DNA from 3 places in the Streptomyces sp. NPDC030838 genome. Region 3 is predicted to be linked to each of the others. Evidence: predicted binding sites of a transcription regulator. Region 3 holds the regulator's gene; each other region holds the start of a gene.
What was found. The regulator HrcA, encoded in region 3, represses chaperone genes, less so after heat shock. The targets are predictions, from matches to a motif close to TTNGCACTCNGNNNNNCNGAGTGCNAA.

Region 1: a site for HrcA is predicted at 1,027-1,053, ahead of groES (co-chaperone GroES). Genes of this name have one in related genera too.
Region 2: a site for HrcA is predicted at 6,271-6,297, ahead of groL (chaperonin GroEL). Genes of this name have one in related genera too.

Annotation. Positions count from the first base shown of each region.
Region 1 is NZ_JBVIED010000002.1:447,417-455,059, reverse strand. It holds gene ACZ42A_RS09080 (polysaccharide deacetylase family protein) at 1-180, shown strand, start outside; gene ACZ42A_RS09075 (polysaccharide deacetylase family protein) at 177-959, shown strand; gene groES (co-chaperone GroES) at 1,200-1,508, shown strand; gene groL (chaperonin GroEL) at 1,628-3,256, shown strand; gene ACZ42A_RS09060 (ester cyclase) at 3,334-4,044, opposite strand; gene ACZ42A_RS09055 (hypothetical protein) at 4,112-7,513, shown strand; gene ACZ42A_RS09050 (SDR family NAD(P)-dependent oxidoreductase) at 7,464-7,643, opposite strand, start outside.
Region 2 is NZ_JBVIED010000003.1:428,256-435,898, forward strand. It holds gene ACZ42A_RS12470 (hypothetical protein) at 73-549, shown strand; gene ACZ42A_RS12475 (DUF6571 family protein) at 546-2,600, shown strand; gene ACZ42A_RS12480 (hypothetical protein) at 2,597-3,157, shown strand; gene ACZ42A_RS12485 (NADH:flavin oxidoreductase) at 3,179-4,309, opposite strand; gene groL (chaperonin GroEL) at 4,486-6,108, opposite strand; gene ACZ42A_RS12495 (cold-shock protein) at 6,411-6,614, opposite strand; gene ACZ42A_RS12500 (MoaD/ThiS family protein) at 7,023-7,301, opposite strand; gene thrC (threonine synthase) at 7,385-7,643, opposite strand, start outside.
Region 3 is NZ_JBVIED010000001.1:846,743-854,385, reverse strand. It holds gene ACZ42A_RS03835 (MBL fold metallo-hydrolase) at 1-724, opposite strand, end outside; gene hrcA (heat-inducible transcriptional repressor HrcA) at 888-1,904, shown strand; gene dnaJ (molecular chaperone DnaJ) at 1,905-3,041, shown strand; gene ACZ42A_RS03820 (nitronate monooxygenase) at 3,142-4,215, shown strand; gene ACZ42A_RS03815 (16S rRNA (uracil(1498)-N(3))-methyltransferase) at 4,212-4,961, shown strand; gene ACZ42A_RS03810 (VOC family protein) at 4,979-5,371, shown strand; gene ACZ42A_RS03805 (hypothetical protein) at 5,313-5,708, opposite strand; gene ACZ42A_RS03800 (dihydrofolate reductase family protein) at 5,784-6,404, shown strand; gene ACZ42A_RS03795 (SpoIIE family protein phosphatase) at 6,360-7,643, opposite strand, start outside.

The DNA.
Region 1 (7,643 bases), on a different contig from region 3:
TTCGTCGACCGCTGGGAGTACCGCGAGTGGGACCGGCGCATCCATCCCGGCGACATCGTCCTCAGCCACTTCCGCGGCCTGAACGACTGGGACGGCACCATGCCCGACATGATCCGCCGGTTCCTGGACAAGGTCACCGCCGAGGGATACGCCGTGGCCCGCCTGGAGGACTACCTGTGAGCCCGCGCCGGGCCACCGGTCCGGCCGTGGCCCTCCTCCTGCTGCTGGCCGGCTGCACGGCGGCCGGGGGAGGCGCGCCGGGCCCGGCGGCCGACCGCCCGGCCCCCTCCGCTCCGCCCCACCTGCGCTGGGGTCTGGCCGCCCCGCTGTCGCCGCCCCCCAGGCCGACCGTGCGGCCCGCCCTGCCCACGACCGCCCTCCCGCCGGTCGTGGACCGCGTCCGCACCCGCGACAGGGTCGTCTTCCTCACCTACGACGACGGCGCCGAGAAGGACCCGCGCTTCGTCGACCTGGTCCGCGAACTGCGCCTGCCGGTCACCATGTTCCTCACCGACAGCGTCGCCGGCCCCGGCTACGGCCACTTCGCGCGCCTGCGCGCGGTCGGCGCCGGCCTGCAGAACCACACCCTCGACCACGCCGCGCTGCGCGGTCTGCCGTACGCCGGCCAGCGCGCCGAGATCTGCGGCCAGCAGCACAAACTCCACGCCCGCTTCGGCGTCCGCCCCCACCTCTTCCGCCCGCCCTACGGCACGTACGACACCACCACCCTGCGCGCGGCGGCGGACTGCGGCGTCCGCGCGGTGGTCCTCTGGCGCGCCACCATGGCCGCCACCGACCTCGCCTTCGCCACCGGGACGCCCCGCCTGCGCCCCGGCGACATCATCGCCGTCCCGGCGACCGAGACGCTGACACCGACGCTGAAAGAGCGGACCGTACGGCTGCTGCGCCGGATCCAGGAAGAAGGGCTGACCGTGGGGCGGCTGGACGACTACCTGTGAGCGCGGCGCTCGGCGCGCTGCGGAACCGCGGGTTCACGCACCGCTTCGGCCGACGCGCCGTCGGCAATTGGCACTCCGCTTGACCGAGTGCTAATCGCGGTCATAGTCTCGGCTCTGGCACTCCCCCTGGGAGAGTGCCAACAAAGCGACGGGCAGGTCCGGCACCCGCGACGACGGATCGACCTGGTCGCCACCTCAGACAGTTAACCCCGTGAGATCTCCGAAGGGGGAGGTCGGATCGTGACGACCGCCAGCTCCAAGGTTGCCATCAAGCCGCTTGAGGACCGCATCGTGGTCCAGCCGCTGGACGCCGAGCAGACCACGGCCTCTGGCCTGGTCATTCCGGACACCGCCAAGGAGAAGCCCCAGGAGGGCGTCGTCCTGGCCGTGGGCCCGGGCCGCTTCGAGAACGGCGAGCGCCTCCCGCTCGACGTCAAGACCGGCGACATCGTGCTGTACAGCAAGTACGGCGGCACCGAGGTGAAGTACAACGGCGAGGAGTACCTCGTCCTCTCGGCTCGCGACGTCCTCGCGATCATCGAGAAGTAAGTCGTCACCTCGACGCATTTCGCTCTGAGCTGCGCCCCTGGCCCCCGCGACCGATAAGAAGCCGGGCGCCTGGGGCGCAGTCGCTTTCACCCACAGATTTCGAGAGGGCTCCCGCTGTCATGGCGAAGATCCTGAAGTTCGACGAGGACGCCCGTCGCGCCCTCGAGCGCGGCGTCAACAAGCTTGCCGACACGGTCAAGGTGACGATCGGCCCCAAGGGCCGCAACGTCGTCATCGACAAGAAGTTCGGCGCTCCCACCATCACCAACGACGGTGTCACCATCGCCCGCGAGGTCGAGGTCGAGGACCCGTACGAGAACCTCGGTGCCCAGCTGGTGAAGGAGGTGGCGACCAAGACCAACGACATCGCTGGTGACGGCACCACCACCGCCACCGTCCTGGCCCAGGCGCTGGTCCGCGAGGGCCTGAAGAACGTCGCCGCCGGTGCCTCCCCGGCCGCCCTGAAGAAGGGCATCGACGCCGCGGTCAAGGCCGTCTCCGACGATCTGCTGGCCACCGCCCGCCCGATCGACGAGAAGTCCGACATCGCCGCCGTCGCCGCGCTGTCCGCCCAGGACCAGCAGGTCGGCGAGCTGATCGCCGAGGCGATGGACAAGGTCGGCAAGGACGGTGTCATCACCGTCGAGGAGTCCAACACCTTCGGCCTGGAGCTGGACTTCACCGAGGGCATGGCCTTCGACAAGGGCTACCTGTCGCCGTACTTCGTGACGGACCAGGAGCGCATGGAGGCCGTCCTCGACGACCCGTACATCCTCATCCACCAGGGCAAGATCTCCGCCATCGCGGACCTCCTGCCGCTGCTGGAGAAGATCATCCAGTCGAACGCCTCCAAGCCGCTGCTGATCATTGCCGAGGACGTGGAGGGCGAGGCCCTCTCCACCCTCGTCGTCAACAAGATCCGCGGCACCTTCAACGCCACCGCCGTGAAGGCCCCGGGCTTCGGCGACCGCCGCAAGGCGATGCTCCAGGACATGGCGGTCCTCACCGGCGCCACGGTCATCTCCGAGGAGGTCGGCCTCAAGCTCGACCAGGTCGGCCTGGACGTGCTGGGCACCGCCCGCCGCGTGACGGTCACCAAGGACGACACGACCATCGTGGACGGCGCCGGCAAGTCCGAGGACGTCCAGGGCCGCGTCGCCCAGATCAAGGCCGAGATCGAGAACACCGACTCCGACTGGGACCGCGAGAAGCTCCAGGAGCGCCTCGCGAAGCTGGCCGGCGGCGTGTGCGTGATCAAGGTCGGCGCCGCCACCGAGGTGGAGCTGAAGGAGAAGAAGCACCGTCTGGAGGACGCCATCTCCGCGACCCGCGCCGCGGTCGAGGAGGGCATCGTCTCCGGTGGTGGCTCCGCGCTCGTCCACGCGGTGAAGGTCCTCGAGGGCAACCTCGGCAAGGAGGGCGACGAGGCCACCGGTGTCGCCGTCGTCCGCAAGGCCGCCGTCGAGCCGCTGCGCTGGATCGCCGAGAACGCCGGCCTGGAGGGCTACGTCATCGTCTCCAAGGTCGCCGAGCTGGAGAAGGGCAGCGGCTACAACGCCGCCACCGGCGAGTACGGCGACCTGGTCAAGCAGGGCGTCATCGACCCGGTGAAGGTCACCCGCTCCGCCCTGGAGAACGCCGCCTCCATCGCCTCCCTCCTCCTCACGACCGAGACCCTGGTCGTCGAGAAGAAGGAAGAGGAGGAGCCGGCCGCGGGTCACGGCCACGGCCACGGCCACGCGCACTGACGCACCGCCTCACAGGAAGGCCCGGCACCCCACGGTGCCGGGCCTCCCCGTTTCCCCTCGCGGGCCCTACGCCCCGCTCACCTCTCCATCTCCTCGAAGACCCCCAGCTGCTCCATCAGCCCCAGCCGGTCGTACTCCCACCAGCCCTCGACGAGCTTCCCGTCCCCGCTGCACCGGAAGACGGTCGTACCGCTCATCGAGACTTCCTTCCCGGTGGCCGGAATCCCCAGGAACTCGCCCTTGTGCCGGCCCTTCCAGAACCAGCGCGCGCACACCCGGTCGCCCTCGGCGATCAGATCCTCGATGCTGAAGCGGAAATCGAACCCGTCCCGCCAGACCCGGATCTGCCGCCGCATGTGGTCCATCCCGATCGCGTCCTCCAGATTCGCCGGATCGTGATCGTGATAGTGCTCCGCCATCACCTCGTCCAGCGGCGGAGGCTCACTCCCGGGCGTGGCCAGCAGCTCGAAGAAGCGCCGCACGGTCGTGGTGAACAGCTGCTCGTCGCGCACCACGTCCAGATCCGTGAACGTCGGCATCTCGTCGCAGAGCGCGACCATCTCCCGGAAGATCCGGTCCGTCTCAGGGAGCTCGGAATTCCGCATCGCCTCCTCGTACGACGGAAACTCCACGATCTCGATGAAGTGCGACGCGTCCGACCGGTCCTTCCCGATCACACTGTGCGTCGCGGTCCGTTTCCCCTTGGTCTGCTCGACCCACTTGTCCATCAGCCGGTTCATCTCGTCGAACCGGTTGGTTTTGCAGTCGATGAGCTGTACGAAGGTCATGGTGCCGCCTCCGGCCCTCCGGGTCCGGGTGATCAGCACCATTGTCCTCCTTTGGCATCATGACGGCATGCGTTGGTGGGGGAAACGCTCGGTGGCCGCGGGCCGCGACATCGGGGTGGCGGTCACGGGAGACCACAACCACGTCCAGCTCGCCCCGCCGGTCCGGTCCGCCTACGCGGAACAGGTGCGGCGTATCGCCCCGGCACGACTCCTCGACCGCGACCCGGAGTTGGCCGATCTGGCGGCCTTCTGCACGTCCGACTCCGGCCCGGCGTACACCTGGTGGCGCGCCGAGGCCTGGGCCGGCAAAACGGCACTGCTGTCCTGGTTCACTCTCCATCCCCCGCGCGGCGTGCGCCTCGTCCCCTTCTTCGTCACGGCCCGCCTCGGCGCGCAGAACGACGTCACGGCCTACGTCGACGTCGTCCTGGAACAGCTCGCGGAGCTGGCCGGCGAGGCCCTGCCCGCCCACCTCACCGAGGCGACCCGCGAGGCCCACCTCCTCCACCTCTACGGCGCCGCCGCACGCACCTGCGAGGCGCGCGGCGAACGCCTGGTCCTCCTGGTCGATGGCCTCGACGAGGACCGCGGCGTCACCACCGGCCCCGACGCCCACAGCATCGCCGGCCTGCTGCCCGCCCGCCCCGAGGCGGGGATGCGCGTGGTGGTCGCCGGCCGCCTCAACCCGCCCCTCCCCGGCGACGTCCCCACCGACCACCCCCTGCGCGACCCCGCGATCATCCGCACCCTCACCCCCTCTCCCCACGCCCAGGTCATCCGCACCGAGGCGGAACGCGAACTGAAGCAGCTGATCGCGGTGGGTGGCCTCGACCACGAGCTGCTGGCCCTGGTGACCGCCGCGGGCGGCGGCCTCACGGCGGACGACCTGACCGAGCTGACCGGGGCGGTGGCCTACCGGGTCCGGGACGCACTGCGCACCCGCACGGGGCGGACCTTCGCGGTGCGGGCGGGTGTGTATCTGCTGGGGCACGAGGAGCTTCAGGCGCAGGCGGTGGAGATGCTGGGGGAGGCGGAGCTACGCCGCTGCCGCGACCGCCTGGCCGCCTGGGCCGGCGCATGGCGGGAGCGCGGCTGGCCGGAGGAGACACCGGAGTACCTGCTGCGGGGCCACTTCCGCATGCTGCGGGCGGCGGACGACGTGGCGGGCATGGCGGAGTGCGCCCTGGACGCCGTACGCCACGACCGGATGCTGGAGGCGACGGGCGGGGACGCGGCGGCGCTCGGGGAGATCCGGGAGACGGCGGAGCGGGTGGCCGGTGCGGAGCCCGTCGATCTGTTGCTGCTGCTACGCCTGGCCAGACAGCGGACCCGACTGCGGGACCGGAACTTCGCGATCCCGGCGGAACTCTGCGTTGCGTGGGTGCATGTGGGGCAGCCGCAGCGCGGCGAGGCGCTGGCGCGGGCCATCCCGGGACGCCCTACCCGGGCCAGGGCCCTCGCCGAGATCGCCGCTGTCACGGCGGACCGCTCTTACGCCCGCGCGCTGCTCGCGGAAGCGGAGGCCGAGCTGGCGGCCGGCGGAGTGCGGCCGCAGGACGCCAACCTGGGCGGGGCGAGGCGTGCGATCGTCCGGGCGACCGCGCTGCTCGGGCAGTACGAGCGGGCGGAAGCGATGGTGCGAGCTCCCGCCGACCACGATGAACGGAGCATGCTGGTCGTCGAAATGGTCGACGCGTGGGCGGTGGCGGAACGGTTCGACCGGGCGGAGGCCCTGGCCCGGGAGGCCGGACCGTCGGCACTGGCGCGCTGCGCGGGGCATCTCGCGCGCGCTGGGCGACGTACTCAGGCGGACCGCCTCTTCGGCGAGGTCGAGGAACTGGCCGAGGACGACGTTTCCGACGGCGTGGTGCGGGAGCTGGCCCGGGCCGGGGAACTGGAGCGGGCGCGCAGACTTGTCGATGCGGTGGCCGAGCAGGAGTACGACGTCTCGGGCCTGATCTGCGTGCTGGTGTCCGCACTGGCGAACGCCGGTGACTTTGACGCGGCGGAGGCGCTGCTGTCGGACATCGTGGACTACACGTACCTGTGGCTCGGGGTGGGTGCGATCGCTCGGGCGTTGGCGGCACACGGACGCGTCGACGAGGCGGAGGAGACGGTCCGGAGCATTGACGAGGACGACGTCCGCAAGAGCACCCTGAGGGGCGTGGTGAGCGAACTGACCGCCGCCGGACGGCTCGACCGGGCTGAAGCCCTCGCCGACGCCCTCGACGGCCGGGGTGCCGTCGGCGCGCTGGCCCGTGGGGTCATCGCTCTCCTCACGGAGTCCGCCGCCCCGGCGGGTACGTCGATGGCGTGGGCGGCGGGCCTGCTCTCTCGTGCGGAGGCGCGGGCTCGGCGGCCATCGGCAGGGCGCGCCGCCTGGGAACGGGCGCAGCTCTCGGAGTGTCTGCGCGAGGCCGGACACGACCACGCGGCCAGGGCCGTCCTCGCCCGGGTCGAGGACCTGCTGCCGCCCGCACCTGACCTGGACGAGGCCGCCGAAGTCCTGTTCGACTACGAGTCGATCGCCGTGTGGGTGGCGGACGCGCTGGCCCGCGCCGGGGAGTTCGGCCGGGCGGAAGCCCTCGTCGCCACCTGCACCGATCTCAGCGCGCAGCAGGGCGTGCTGTCGTCGGTCATCCGTGGGCTGACCGAGGCGGGCGCGTACGACCGCGCCGAGGCGGTCGTCCAAGTGAGCGACGAGCTGTTCTCGGACGAACTCGCCGCTGACCTGGCGCGAGACTTCGCGCACACCGGACAGCTGGACCGGGCCCTGCGCGCTGCCGAGCGCATCGGTGAGCCCGGCCGCCGAAGCAGCGTCCTGGCTTCGATCGCCTCCGCTCTGGCTGCCGAGGGAGAGGCCGAGCGGGCGGGCGAACTGCTGGTCGCCGCCCCACCGAAAAGCGCTCCGCGTACGGAACTCTGGCTCTCCGACGACTCGCTGCGGAACGAGCTGCTCCTGCGCCTGGAACGGCTGCGAGCCCTGCATGCCCTGGCCCGATACGCCGCGGTGGCCGAAGAGGCCGACGCCGCGATGCATTTCGTACAGGAGACCGGACGAGGAACTGACGATCTCCTGCACACTCTTGTAGAGATCGGCCACTGCGAGCGTGCCGAACGGTTCGTCCAGGGCCTCGTCCCAGCAGCCCGTCGCGCCCGCGCGGAGGACACCCTGGTCGAAGCTCTGGTGGCCGCCGGCGATATCGACCGCGCGATCCGCCGCGCCCGCGTCGACACCGCCCCGGAGGACGTCAGCCTTGCCGCCGCCATGGCCTTGGCCCCTGTCGTCGCCCCCGATCTCGGTCGCAGGCTGGCCGTGCACGTACTGCTGGGCGACAACAGCTGGCTCGACGGCCTGACCGCCGCCGCCCGCCTGGACCCGCGAGTCGTCCCCTACGTGGTCGAGTCGGTGAGCCCCGCTACCGCGCCTGGTGCTCCGGCCCGTACTTCCGCCCCGCCTTGGAGCTGATCCCCCCGAGCATCCCCCGCGGCACCAGCTTCGTCGCGCCCATCAGCACCTTGTAGCGCGGGTCCGGGATGGACAGGGTCTTGCCGCGGGCCAGGTCGGCCAGTGCCGCAGCGACGAGTTTGTCCGCGTC
Region 2 (7,643 bases), on a different contig from region 3:
CTGTGAGCGAAGGTACGACTAGCGGACCGAGCCTGACGGACTGGACGAACCGAGCGAGGAGCGACGGGGGCCATGGCGTGGGAAGAGTGGGATCAGCTCAAGGCCGAGGCGGCGCAGCGGCAGTCCACCGGGATGCAGCTCAACCAGCTCCCGCCCGACGGGGGCAGCGGCAGCGGCGGCAACAGCAAGGCCTCGCACGGTGACCTGAAGGTGGGTCAGGACGATCTGGCGGCGATCGGCGACCGGGCGTTCACACTGTTCGACAAGCTGAGCACCCAGGGCAAGGTCGCGGACGCGAGCACCGGGAGCGCCGCGGCCGACCTCAAGACCCAGGGCTACGCACTCGGCGACGCCCTCGAACGCGTCGAACAGCAGTGGGAGAAGCAGCTCAGGTCGCTGATCGAGGCGTGTGCGCACATCTCCAACCACATGGAGTTCTCGGGCAAGGTGCACCAGGGCGACGAGTACCACGTCGTCGGAATGGTCAGCTCGATCGCGCAGCTCGACAAGGGCTTCGACGAGAACCCGAACAACCCGGAGAACCGATGAACCTCAACGCTCTGCGCTTCGGCGAGTTCGGCAAGCTCTCCACGGCCATCGCCGACTGGAACACCCTCGTCACCAACCTGGAGACCCTCCAGCGGGAAGCCTCGGAGGGCCTCAAGGGCTTCGCCGACAAGGCGAACTGGAGCGGCGTGAACTCGCAGGTGTCGCGGCAGTTCATCACCAAGACGGCCGGCGAGTTCTCCGACGCGTACAACCAGGCCAAGACGATCCGGAACATCCTCCAGGACACCCACGACGAACTCGTCGGCTACCGCGACAAGCTGAAGACGGCCATCGACAACGGCCTCAAGAAGAACCTGACCGTCATGGACACCGGCAACGGCTCCTTCACGGTCACCATGAACGTCCACCCGGACCGCGCGGCCCAGGGCCACAAGCCGCCCGAGCACACGCCGGCGGACGTGACCGCGCTGCGCGACGAGGTGCAGAAGATCCTCAGCGACGCCACCACCAGCGACAACACCGCCGCGGAGATCCTCAAGACAATCGTCGCCCAGTCCGAGCTGGGATTCTCCGACGCCTCGTTCAAGGACCGGGACGCGGCGGCGCAGTCCCTCAAGGACGCGCAGCGCGTCGCGGACCTGATGAAGAAGGGCGACGACATGTCGCCCGAGGAGTTCGACGAGGTCAACCGCATCCTGGCGGCCCACCAGAGCGACCCGCTGTTCCAGGAGAAGTTCGCGACGACCCTGGGCCCGCGCGGCACCCTGGACTTCTGGGCGGACATGTCCGACGGCACCGACGCCAGCGGCCTCCAGCGGGCCCGCCGCGAACAGCTCGACGACCTCCAGCGCAACCTCGGCATGACGCTGGCCGGCGCCACCCAGTCCGACTCGCCCGCCATGCGGAACTGGACCGACCAGATGATCCAGATGGGCGAGCAGCGCTTCCAGCAGCGCGGCGGCGACGTCTACGGCTTCCAGATCATGAGCAATCTGATGCGGACCGGGAACTACGACGACACCTTCCTCAACCGCTACGGCGACAAGCTCGTGGCGATGGAGAAGGAGATGAAGATCCCGGACCGCTACTGGCAGATGGAGCCGACGTTCCCGACGAACTTCATCGGTGACGAGCGCGGCATGGACCCGATGTCCGGCCTCCTGACCGCCCTGTCCAACAACCCCGACGCGGCGACGGAGTTCTTCCGCGACGACCAGCCGCAGGACAACGCCCGCTGGGTGCTCAAGGACCGGCCGTACTTCGACGACAGCCCGTTCAAGGACGGCCCCATCGAGGCCCAGGAGGCGGCCGGGCGGGCGCTCGTCGCCGCCGCCACGGGCATGAACCCGAACGACCCCGGCGCCCGCTTCGTCGAGCACAACGACGGCCACCGCGCCGTCCTCGACCGGTCCCTGGCGATCCTGGCCGAGACCAAGGACGACTTCCCGACCCACCTCCGCGATGACATGGCCAAGGTCCTGGTCAACCACGGCGACTCCGTCCACCACACGATGAGTTCGCAGGCGGACGACAACAAGGACCCGCGCCAGCTGGACCGCAGGCAGCTGCTGGAGGTCACCAAGCAGATCTCCCGCGACCAGAGCTGCTACAACATGCTCAACGAGGGCCTGACCCACGAGATCATCCGGGACTTCCACCACGACAAGCCCGGCGACCCGCGCGAGACCCTGATGCGGGCCGGCGGCACGATGGGCTTCCTGGAGGAGGCGCGGTACCAGGCGCTGGAGGTCGACAAGGAGGACCCGACCTGGGCCGCGAAGTTCGTCGAGAGCGGTGTGGGCGCCGCGGTGAGCTACATCCCCGTGGCCGGGCCTGTCGTCGACAAGGGTGTCGGCGTCGTCGTGGAGGCCTGGAAGCAGGACGAGCAGCAGCGCATCAACGAGGAGAACCAGCGGATCAAGGGCGACACCTTCACCGCGCGCGAGGGCCAGCTCCAGGCACTGGCGGACGAGTGGATCGCCGCCAACCAGAACAACCTGGACGGCGGCAACCGCTACACGATCACCGAGGAGATCAACGACGCCGCGTTCAGAGGGAACGACCGAGCGCAGAAGCTGGTGGGCAAGTGACGGCGCGACGAGCCCGGCGCCGCGGCACGCGTGCGCTCGCGGCGGCCGTGGCGCTGGCCGCCGCGGCGGTCGGCTGCGGCGGGTCCGGGGACTACGCCGTGCCCGACCGGGTGTGCGGCGTCCCCGTGGACGCCGACGCGCTCGCGCCGCTGCTGCCCGACGGCGAGAAGCTCACCGAGAGCCGCACCGACAAGGGCCGGGGCAGCGTGTCCTGCCGGGTGAGCGTGGACGACGCGCTCGTGCTCTACCTGGCGGGAGACGTCACGGACCGGGGTACCGGCAGGGACGCGGTGTCCCTGGAGGACCGGGGCCTGCGGCGGCTCGGCGACCCGTCCCTCGTCGAGGGGGTCGGGGACGCGGCCGCGGTGGCGGACGCGGGGGCCAAGGCCACGGTGGAGTGCACAGCCGAGGGAGAACCCCGGGACTTCGTGGGGCTCGTCCAGCTGGAGGGCGAGGAGCCGGTCCCCTCGGAGACCGAGGAACGCCGGGATGCCCTCCTGGCGTTCCTCAAGTCCTGGTTCCCGGCGGCGGAAAAGGCTCAGGGCTGCGCGCCCTGAACCCCCGGCCGGGTCCCGGCGTCAGCTGAGCGTCTTCAGCGCGGCGGCGTCGTACGGCTTCAGCTCGTCGAACCGGCCCGCCAGCACCTTCTCCGCCCACTCCGGGTCCTGGAGCAGCGCGCGGCCGACGGCGACCAGGTCGAACTCGTCGCGCTCCAGGCGGTCCAGGAGGTTGTCCAGGCTGCCGACCGGGGCACCCTGGCCCGCGAAGGCGTGGATGAAGTCGCCGTCGAGGCCGACCGAGCCGACGGTGATGGTCTGCTTGCCGGTGAGCTTCTTCGTCCAGCCGGCCAGGTTGAGGTCGGAGCCCTCGAACTCGGGCAGCCAGTAGCGGCGGGTGGAGGCGTGGAAGGCGTCCACACCGGCCGCGGCGAGCGGGGTCAGGATGGCCTCCAGCTCCTCCGGGGTCTCGGCGAGCCGGGCGTCGTAGGCGCCCTGCTTCCACTGGGAGTAGCGGAAGAGGACCGGGAAGTCCGGGGAAACGGTCTCGCGGACCGCCGCGACGATCTCGGCCGCGAACCTGGCCCGGGCCACGGGGTCGCCCCCGTAGACGTCGGTACGGCGGTTGGTGCCCGCCCACAGGAACTGGTCGAGGAGATAGCCGTGGGCGCCGTGCAGCTCCACGCCGTCGAAGCCGATGCGCTCCGCCGCCGCGGCGGCCTCGGCGAAGGCGCCGATGACGTCGTCGATGTCCCGCTGGGTCATCTCCTGGCCGGCGCCCTCCGAGCCGTCGAGGCCCAGGCCGGACGGGCCGACGGCGGGGGCCTCGGGGAACGGGGGCCGGCCGGCCTTGCGGACCATGCCGATGTGCCACAGCTGCGGAACGATCTTCCCGCCCGCCGCGTGGACCTCCTCGGCGACCTTCGCCCAGCCGGCCAGCTGCTCCTCGCCGTGGAAGCGCGGCACACGGTCGCTCTCACCGGCCGAGTCGTGGCCGACGTAGGTGCCCTCGGTGACGATCAGGCCGACGCCCGCGGCGGCGCGGCGGGCGTAGTACGAGGCGACGTCCGCGCCGGGAACGCCGCCCGGCGAGAACTGACGGGTCATCGGCGCCATCGCGATCCGGTTGCGGACGGTGAGGCCGTTGATCGAGACGGGGCGGGAGAGGATCTGCGCGGCACGGGCGGAGGGGGAGTCTGCGGTGACGGTCACTCGGGGGGCTCCTAGCGGTACCAGGCGGTATGTGCGTATGCAACGAACACCAACTGGGCCGCCCTGGCCGTCATTCCGCCCGGAGTCTGTGACTCCGGACACGCCCGAGGGCGGCGCCCCCGCCTCTCGGCAGGGACACCGCCCTCGGAAAAGGACCGGATCAACCGTCAGGTCGATCAGAAGTCCATGTCACCGCCCGGCATGCCGCCGCCGGCCGGGGCAGCGGCCTTCTCCGGCTTGTCGGCGATGACGGCCTCGGTGGTGAGGAACAGCGCGGCGATCGACGCGGCGTTCTGCAGCGCGGAGCGCGTCACCTTGGCCGGGTCGATGATGCCTTCCTTGACCAGGTCGACGTACTCGCCGGTCGCGGCGTTCAGGCCGTGGCCCGGGGTCAGGTTGCGCACCTTCTCCACCACGACGCCGCCCTCGAGGCCGGCGTTGACGGCGATCTGCTTCAGCGGGGCCTCGAGCGCGAGCTTCACGGCCTGGGCGCCGGTCGCCTCGTCACCCTCGAGCTCCAGCTTCTCGAAGACCTGGGAGGCCTGCAGCAGGGCCACGCCACCACCGGCGACGATGCCCTCCTCGACGGCCGCCTTCGCGTTGCGGACGGCGTCCTCGATGCGGTGCTTGCGCTCCTTGAGCTCCACCTCGGTGGCGGCACCGGCCTTGATGACGGCCACGCCGCCGGCCAGCTTCGCCAGACGCTCCTGGAGCTTCTCGCGGTCGTAGTCCGAGTCGCTGTTCTCGATCTCGGCGCGGATCTGGTTCACACGGCCCGCGACCTGGTCGGCGGAGCCGGCACCGTCGACGATGGTGGTCTCGTCCTTGGTGATGACGACCTTGCGGGCGCGGCCCAGGAGGTCCAGGGTCGCGTTCTCCAGCTTGAGGCCGACCTCCTCGGAGATGACCTCGCCGCCCGTGAGGATGGCGATGTCGCCGAGCATGGCCTTGCGGCGGTCGCCGAAGCCCGGGGCCTTGACGGCGACGGACTTGAAGGTGCCGCGGATCTTGTTGACGACCAGGGTCGACAGGGCCTCGCCCTCGACGTCCTCGGCGATGATCAGCAGCGGCTTGCCCGACTGCATGACCTTCTCCAGGAGCGGGAGCAGGTCCTTGACGTTGGAGACCTTGGAGTTGGCGATGAGGATGTACGGGTCCTCGAGCACCGCCTCCATGCGCTCCATGTCGGTGGCGAAGTAGGCGGAGATGTAGCCCTTGTCGAAGCGCATGCCCTCGGTGAGCTCGAGCTCCAGACCGAAGGTCTGCGACTCCTCGACGGTGATGACGCCTTCCTTGCCGACCTTGTCCATGGCCTCGGCGATCAGCTCGCCGATCTGGGTGTCGGCGGCGGAGATGGAGGCCGTGGAGGCGATCTGCTCCTTGGTCTCGACCTCCTTGGCCTGGTCGAGCAGCGCGCCGGAGACGGCCTCGACGGCCTTCTCGATACCGCGCTTCAGGGCCATCGGGTTGGCACCGGCGGCCACGTTGCGCAGACCCTCGCGGACCAGCGCCTGGGCGAGGACGGTGGCCGTGGTCGTACCGTCACCGGCGACGTCGTCCGTCTTCTTGGCGACTTCCTTGACCAGCTCGGCGCCGATCTTCTCGTACGGGTCCTCGAGCTCGATCTCCTTGGCGATGGAGACACCGTCGTTGGTGATCGTGGGGGCGCCCCACTTCTTCTCGAGGACGACGTTACGGCCCTTGGGGCCGAGGGTCACCTTGACGGCGTCCGCGAGCTGGTTCATGCCGCGCTCGAGGCCGCGCCGCGCCTCCTCGTCGAACGCGATGATCTTGGCCATGTGAAGTGGTCCTCCCAGGACTGGGGGTGATTACTTCGGACCGCGCCCGCGCCCGCGACGGACGGCTCGCCTGCCTCGTGGTTCCTTGCCCCACCTGGCCTGCGGCCTCACCGACCCGGTCCATCTTTGTCACTCTCACCTTCAGAGTGCTAACGCCAATGATTAGCACTCGCCCCCATCGAGTGCAAGCGGCTCTCGGAGACCGGCAGGTAGTCAGCGGTGGGCGAACAGAGGACTACGGCGGGCGGACACGCCGAAGGGCTCGCACCGGCGTGCGGTGCGAGCCCTTCGCAATGGAACGTTCAGGCGGTGACGCGAACCATGTCGGCCTGCGGGCCCTTCTGGCCCTGCGAGATCTCGAACTCGACCCGCTGGCCCTCTTCCAGGGTGCGGTACCCGTCCATCTGGATCGCGCTGTAGTGGACGAAGACGTCCGCACCACCGTCGACCGCGATGAAGCCGTACCCCTTCTCCGCGTTGAACCACTTGACGGTGCCCTGAGCCATGCCTAACTCCCCTATTACTGGCCCTTGCACAGATCCACACTTCGCGGATCCGGGTCAGACCTCACCCCCCAGTCGTTGGGGGCGTGCGCCGGAACGCGTCGACCGCGGCTGAATGTATCTGTCCAACTGCCGTCTGCAACAGGTCAATCGGACGAGAAATCCGGGCAGCATCGATCGCTTGTTTACGGAGAATTCACCTGATTTCCGGGCAATTCGGGCCAGGCAAAAGGAGCGAAAGGCGCAAAAACACCGCTGATTTTGGCTGCTTCTCGACGCAGCTTCAGCACGGATTCTCCGCGGAAAGAGGAGCGGGTTCCCCAACTGTACCGCGCTCAATCACATGGAATTGCCCCCTCCGCTTCTCTCACGGAGGGGGCAATTCGACGAACGGTCTGTGACAGGTGTGGCTCAGCAGCCGCCGGCCACCGCCGGAATGATCGACACGCCCGCGCCGTCCGGCGTGGCCGTCTCCAGCCCCTGCTCGAACCGGACGTCGTCGTCGTTGACGTACACGTTGACGAACCGCCGCAGCTTGCCCTGGTCGTCCAGAACCCGGGCGGCGATGCCGGTGTGGTTCTTCTCCAGGTCGGCGATGACCTCGGCGAGGGTGGCACCTTCGGCGGCGACCTCGGCCTGGCCACCGGTGTAGGTGCGCAGGATGGTGGGGATGCGGACAGTGACGCTCACGTGAAACCTCCGGTCAGGGTGAGGGACTAAGGGGCGCGGGGAACTGCGCGACCAGCCCCCACCGGCCCGCAGCGAACAACGATCTAGACGAGCCCGGCCTCACGGAACGAATCCAGGCTGGGCCGAATGGTCGCCGTCAGCCCCGTACCGGCCACCGCGTCGAGGGTCTTGAGGCCGTCGCCGGTGTTGAGGACGACGGTGGTCTTGGCGGGGTCGAGGACACCGTTCTCGATGAGCTTCCGCGTGACGCCGACGGTCACCCCGCCGGCGGTCTCCGCAAAGATCCCCTCGGTCCGGGCGAGCAGCTTGATCGCGTCGACCACCTGCTCGTCCGTGACGTCC
Region 3 (7,643 bases):
ACACGCCGAAACGGGTCGCCAGGGCGTCGCGCTGGCGTCGTACGAAGGCCGCGTCGACCACCGCCCCGTGCCCGGGGACGTAGACCGCGTCCTCGCCGCCCAGCGCCAGCAGCCGGTCCAGGGCGTCCGGCCAGCGGGACGGGACGGAGTCCGGGCCCGCCTGCGGTTCGCCGGACTCCTCCACCAGGTCGCCGCAGAAGACGACCTCCGTCTCGCCGGGGACGAGGACCGCGAGGTCGTGGGCCGTGTGGCCGGGGCCGACGTTGGCGAGCAGGACCTGCCGGCCGCCGCCGAGGTCGAGGGTCCACTCGCCCGAGACGTGGTGGCGCGGGGCCACCAGGGTGTCGGCCGCCTCCGTGGCCGTCGCGAAGTCCAGACCGTTGCGGACCGCGTCCGACCGCAGCTCCTCCCGGGCCCGCCGGGAGGTCAGCGCCGCGTCCACGCCGACCGCCCCGAAGACCTCCGCGCCCGCCAGTGCCGCCGCCCCGAAGACATGGTCGAAGTGGGGATGGGTGAGCGCGAGATGGGTCACACGGTGCCCGGCCAGCTCCTCCGCCTCCGCGCGCAGCCGGGCGCCCTCCGCGAGGCTGGAACCCGCGTCGATCAGCAGCGCCGTGCCCTGCCCGAGGACCAGTCCCGCCGTGCAGTCCCAGCCGGGCAGACGGCACCGGCCGACCCCGGTCGCCAGCCGTTCCCATCCCAGCTCTTCCCAAGTCAGCGTCATACCGCGACGCTAACCGTGACGCCCCCGAGGTCACGACCTCGCAGGACCGGCCTTGCCCGGGGCGTACCCGACGGCCGTACACTGGGCCGGGTAAGGCTGGCACTCGCATGCGCCGAGTGCCAGGGGGAGCGCCAAGGGGACGAACCGCTGGAGGTGTGCGCGGATGCTCAGTGAACGACGGCTGCAGGTATTGCGCGCCATCGTCCAGGACTACGTCGGTACCGAGGAGCCGGTCGGCTCCAAGGCGCTCACCGAGCGGCACAACCTCGGCGTCTCGCCGGCCACGGTCCGCAACGACATGGCCGCCCTGGAGGACGAGGGGTACATCGCCCAGCCGCACACCAGCGCCGGGCGCATCCCCACCGACAAGGGCTACCGGCTCTTCGTCGACAAGCTCGCCGAGGTCAAGCCGCTCACCGCGCCCGAGCGGCGCGCGATCCAGAACTTCCTCGACGGCGCCGTCGACCTCGACGACGTCGTGGCCCGCACGGTGCGGCTGCTGGCGCAGCTGACCCGGCAGGTCGCGGTCGTGCAGTACCCGTCGCTGACCCGGTCCACGGTGCGGCACGTGGAACTGCTGTCGATGGCACCCGCGCGGGTGATGCTGGTCCTGATCACCGACACCGGACGGGTCGAGCAGCGGATGATCGACTGCCCGGCGCCGTTCGGCGAGACGTCCCTGGCGGATCTGCGGGCGCGGCTGAACAGCCGGGTCGCCGGCCGCCGTTTCACGGATGTGCCGCAGCTGGTGCAGGATCTCCCCGAGGGCTTCGAGCTGGAGGATCGCGGCACCGTGCAGACGGTGCTCTCCACCCTGCTGGAGACGCTGGTCGAGCAGACCGAGGAGCGGCTGATGATCGGCGGCACCGCCAATCTGACCCGCTTCGGACATGACTTCCCCCTCACCATCCGGCCCGTCCTGGAGGCGCTGGAGGAGCAGGTGGTGCTCCTCAAGTTGCTGGGCGAGGCGAAGGATTCGGGCATGACCGTGCGCATCGGTCACGAGAACGCCCATGAGGGACTCAACTCCACGTCGGTGGTGTCGGTCGGCTACGGTTCGGGCGGCGAGGCAGTCGCCAAGCTCGGCGTGGTCGGACCGACCCGCATGGATTACCCGGGAACGATGGGAGCGGTACGAGCGGTGGCACGGTACGTCGGACAGATCCTGGCGGAGTCGTAGGTGGCCACGGACTATTACGCCGTTCTCGGCGTGCGCCGCGACGCGTCGCAGGAGGAGATCAAGAAGGCCTTCCGGCGGCTCGCTCGCGAGCTGCACCCTGACGTCAACCCCGATCCGAAGACGCAGGAGCGGTTCAAGGAGATCAACGCCGCCTACGAGGTGCTGTCGGACCCGCAGAAGAAGCAGGTCTACGACCTCGGCGGCGACCCTCTCTCGCAGAGCGGCGCCGCGGGTGCCGGTGGCTTCGGCGCGGGCGGCTTCGGGAACTTCTCCGACATCATGGACGCGTTCTTCGGCACGGCGTCGCAGCGCGGGCCGCGCTCGCGGACGCGCCGCGGCCAGGACGCGATGATCCGGATCGAGGTCGAGCTCGACGAGGCGGCCTTCGGCACCACCAAGGACATCCAGGTCGACACCGCGATCGTCTGCTCCACGTGCAGCGGCGAGGGCGCGGCGCCGGGCACCTCGGCGCAGACGTGTGACATGTGCCGCGGCCGGGGTGAGGTCTCGCAGGTCACCCGGTCCTTCCTGGGCCAGGTCATGACCTCGCGGCCGTGCCCGCAGTGCCAGGGCTTCGGCACGGTCGTGCCGAACCCATGCCCGGAGTGCGCCGGCGACGGCCGCGTCCGCTCCCGCCGGACCCTGACGGTGAAGATCCCGGCCGGTGTCGACAACGGCACGCGGATCCAGCTCGCGGGTGAGGGCGAGGTCGGCCCGGGCGGCGGTCCTGCCGGTGACCTGTACGTGGAGATCCACGAACTCCCGCACCCGGTCTTCCAGCGCCGCGGCGACGACCTGCACTGCACGGTCACCATCCCCATGACGGCGGCGGCCCTCGGCACCAAGGTGCCGCTGGAGACGCTGGACGGCATGGAGGAGGTCGACATCCGCCCGGGCACCCAGTCCGGCCAGTCGATCCCGCTGCACGGCCGGGGCGTCACGCATCTGCGCGGCGGCGGCCGGGGCGACCTCGTCGTGCACGTCGAGGTGCAGACCCCGAGCAAGCTCGACCCCGAGCAGGAGCGCCTGCTGCGCGAGCTGGCGAAACTGCGCGGCGAGGAGCGCCCGCAGGGGCAGTTCCAGCCGGGGCAGCAGGGCTTGTTCTCGCGGTTGAAGGATGCCTTCAACGGGCGCTGAGGCTCGGTCGGGCCGGGGCGGAGCCGAGCGGGTGCCGGTGGTCTATGCCAGTTGGGCGCCCGGTTTCGGACTTGTTCGGAGGACGTGACACCATGCCGTCATGTCCTCCGCACTGACCGATCTCTTCCCCCACCCGATCGTGCAGGCCCCCATGGCGGGCGGCGTCTCCGTGCCGCAGCTCGCCGCGGCCGTGTCCGAGGCCGGGGGGCTCGGCTTCCTGGCCGCCGGGTACAAGACGGCCGACGGCATGTACCAGGAGATCAAGCAGCTGCGGGGGCTGACGAGCCGCCCCTTCGGCGTGAACCTGTTCATGCCGCAGCCGGAGTATGCCGAGCCCGCCGCCGTGGACGTCTACGCCCATCAGCTGGCCGGCGAGGCCGCCTGGTACGAGACCGAGCTGGGCGACCCGGACAGCGGCCGGGACGACGGTTACGACGCCAAGCTCGCGGTGTTGCTGGACAACCCGGTGCCGGTCGTCTCCTTCCACTTCGGGGTGCCCAGCCGGGACGTCCTGGACGCCCTGCGCCGGGCCGGAACGTTCACCCTCGTCACCGCCACCACCGCCGACGAGGCCCGCGCCGTCGAGCAGGCCGGGGCCGACGCGGTGATCGTGCAGGGCGTGGAGGCGGGCGGCCACCAGGGCACCCACCGGGACATCCCCGAGAACGACGGCTCCGGCATCGGGCTGCTGTCGCTGATCGCCCAGGTCCGCGAGGCGGTCCGGCTGCCCTTGGTCGCCGCGGGCGGCATCATGCGCGGCAGCCAGATCGCCGCCGCCCTCGCCGCGGGCGCGAGCGCCGCCCAGCTCGGCACCGCCTTCCTCGCCACCCCCGAGTCGGGCGCCCAGGCCGTGCACAAGCAGGCGCTGACCAACCCGCTGTTCACCCGCACCGAACTCACCCGCGCCTTCTCCGGCCGTCCCGCGCGCGGTCTCGTCAACCGGTTCATGCGCGAGCACGGGCCCTACGCCCCCGCCGCCTACCCGGAGATCCACCACCTCACCTCCCCGCTGCGCAAGGCCGCCGCCAAGGCCGGTGACGCGCAGGGCATGGCGCTGTGGGCGGGGCAGGGCCACCGCATGGCGCGCGACCTGCCCGCCGGTCAGCTGGTGGAGGTGCTGGCGGCCGAACTGGCGGCGGCCCGGACAGCGTTGTCGGCCGGAGGTGCGGCATGACGGCACCGGTGTTCGTGGTCGACCACTTCGACGCGGGCGGCGGCGGCCGCTACGTCCTCGACGGCCCCGAAGGACGGCACGCCGTCTCCGTGAAGCGGCTGCGGCCCGGCGAGGACGTCATCCTCACCGACGGCGCCGGACGCTGGGCGGAGTGCGTGGTGCTCGACACCGAGGGCAAGGACCGCCTCATCGTCCACATGGACTCCTACTCCGAGGAGCCCCCGCCGCAGCCCCGCATCACCGTCGTCCAGGCCCTGCCCAAGGGCGACCGCGGTGAACTCGCCGTCGAGACCATGACCGAGGTCGGCGTCGACGCGATCGTGCCCTGGCAGGCCGCCCGCTGCATCACCCAGTGGAAGGGCGACCGGGGCCAGAAGTCCCTCGCCAAGTGGCGCGCCACCGCCCGCGAGGCCGGCAAACAGTCCCGCCGGGTCCGCTTCCCCGAGGTCGCCGACGCGGCCACGACCAAGCAGGTCGCCGCGCTGCTCGCGAAGGCCGACTTCGCCGCCGTACTGCACTCGGACTTCGAGTACGGCAGCGAGCCGCTGGCCACCGCCGAACTGCCCACCGAGGGCGAGATCGTGCTGGTCGTCGGCCCCGAAGGAGGCGTCGCCTCCGACGAGTTGGCGCTGTTCCGGGAGGCCGGCGCCAATGCGTACGTCCTCGGCCCCACCGTGCTGCGCACCTCCACCGCGGGCACGGCGGCCGCCGCCCTGATCCTCGGCCGTACCGGCCGCTGGTCCTGACCCGCCCGGGAGGCACCGTGGAACTCGCCCAAGTCCGCCTGCTGGTCACCGACTTCGCCGCCTGCTACCGCTTCTACGCCGACGTCCTCGGCCTGAAGCCGCAGTCCGGGGCGGTGGACGGGCCGTACGAGAAGTTCAGTCCCGCCACGGGCTCGGCGGGCATCGCGCTCCAGGACCGGGCCGTGATGGCGGAGGTGCTGGACGAGCTGGGCGAGGCGGCGAACGGGCACCGGTCGCTGGTGGTGCTGCGGGTGGACGACCTCGACGCCTACTGCGAGGAGATCGTCTCGCGCGGCGCGACCCTGCTGCACGGCCCCGCCCCCATGACCGACCGGATGCGGGTCGCCCACCTCAAGGACCCGGAGGGGAACCTGGTGGAGCTTCAGGAGTGGCTGCTGCTGCGCGGTTAGCGGCGACGGCCCGCAGCAGCTCCCAGCCGTCCACCTCCCCGGCCCCGGGCAGCAGTCCGCGCCGCGTGGCCTCGTCGACGAGCGCGCGCACACTTCCCGGCTCGTTCAGGTTGAGACCGTTGTGGTGCTCGTCGATCACATATCCGCCGGGCTGGTAGCCGCCCGCGACGGGCCGGCCGGGCCCTTCCCGGAAGACGATCCGCGTGCGCACCCCGTCCCGGTGCAGGCTGACCACCTCCTCGCACGGCCGCCCGTCCCCGTGCCGGTGCCGGACGGTCCACAGATAGGTGGTCGCCTCGTCCACCACGAGCTTTCGCAGGCTGCCCTTCTTGCGCATACCGCCAGGCTAAGGGCTGTCCCGTCACCGGTCAGGCAAGTCGACAGCCCCCCGTCGAAGGGCGACGATGTGGGGATGGCCGAACGAATGGGCAGGGTGATCTGCGACATCACGATCTCGGCCGACGGGTACTCGGCCGGGCTCAACCAGACCGAGGAACGCCCGTTCGGCGACGACGGCGGCGACGGCACCGGCGACAGGCTGCACGCCTGGATGTTCGACACTCCCGACGAGAGCCGAGCCGAGGTCGAGCAGATCACCGCCGCGAAGGCATTCATCATGGGGCGCAACATGTTCGGCCCCGTGCGCGGCGAGTGGGATCGGCAGTGGAACGGCTGGTGGGGTGACGATCCGCCGTTCCACGCGCCGGTGTTCGTGCTCACCCACCACGCGCGCGAGCCGCAGCCGATGGACGGCGGCACCACGTACCACTTCGTCACCGACGGAATCGCCTCGGCACTGGCACAGGCACGCGCGGCGGCCGGCGACGGCGATGTCTCGGTCCTCGGCGGCGCGACCACCATCAACCAGTACCTCGCCGCCGGCCTGATCGACGAGCTGCGGCTGCACATCGTGCCGCTCACGCTCGGCGCCGGCACGCGGCTCTTCGAGGGCGTCCCGCCGCTGAGACTGGAGCAGGTGCGGTCGCGGTCAGCGAGTCTGGTCACGCACGTCACCTACCGCGTGCTGTCCTGAGCCGGACGGCGGGGAATACTGGGTGAGAAGCAGTGCGATGTCGTCGGTGCGGTTCGCCGAGTGGATGGCGCGGTGCAGGAGGGTGTCGGCGAGGTCGTCCAGTGATCCGGCACTCGCGTGGGCCAGTTGGGTGCGCACGTGGTCGATGCCGACGGTGATGTCCGTGTCACGGGCTTCGACCAGTCCGTCGGTGTAGAGGGCGAGGACGCAGCCGGGCGACAGTGTCAGCCGGGACTCCGGGAAGTCGGCGGTGTCGTCGATGCCCAGGAGCGGACCACCCGGCACTTCCAGGATCTCGGTGGTGCCTTCCGGCCGCCGCAGCAGCGGTGGGCAGTGGCCGGCGCGGACCAGGTGCGCGGTGGCCGCCTCGGGGTCGAGCAGGATGTAGCAGCAGCTGGCGAGCTGGTCGGGGCCGAGGTCGATGAGCACCCGGTTGGTCCCGGCCATCACCTCCGCGGGCCGGTGTCCGGCAGTGGCGAAGGCCCGTACCGCGCTGCGCAGTTGGCCCATGGTGGCCGCGGCGGCGACATTATGGCCCTCGACGTCGCCGACGACCAGGGCAAGGCCCCGATCGGTGCGGATGACGTCGTACCAGTCGCCGCCGATGTCCATCCAGTCCGTGCCGGGCAGGTAGCGGCCGGTGACCTGGACCCCGGGCTGGGCGGGCAGCCGGTGCGGGAGCAGCGCGTTCTGCAGCCCCAGGGCGAGGGCGGACCTGGCGTCGTACAGCCGGGCCCGCTCCAGCGCCTGTGCGATCAGACCGCTGAGCGCGGTCAGCATGCTGCGTTCTTCACCGGGGAAGGGGTGGGCCTGGTTGAAACCGAGGACGCAGACCCCGACCGGCCGGCTGGAGGCGATCAGCGGCAGGAACGCCAGGGAGCGGGAGGCGGCCTCGAACTCGGGGTAGGCCCGCGCGAACTCTTCGGGCGTTTCGATGAACAGCGGGCCGCCGCCGGCCAGTGCTCCGCTCAACGGTCCCCGGGAGTGCTGCAGGGGCGTGCCCTCGAACCGTTCCAGGAAGCTCTCGCGGTAGCCGCGCTGCGCCAGCAGGTGCAGGCGGCGCTCACGCACCACGTAGATCGCCATGCGATGCCCGCCGACGGCAGGCAGGAGCTGGTCGGCGACCACCTCGCACACCTCGCGCGCGGTCACCGCTTCGGTGAGCGCACCGCTCATCTGCAGGACGCGGTAAAGGGCGCCGGGACGCGTCGGCACGGAGCTCGCGGCGGCCGGGGCGGG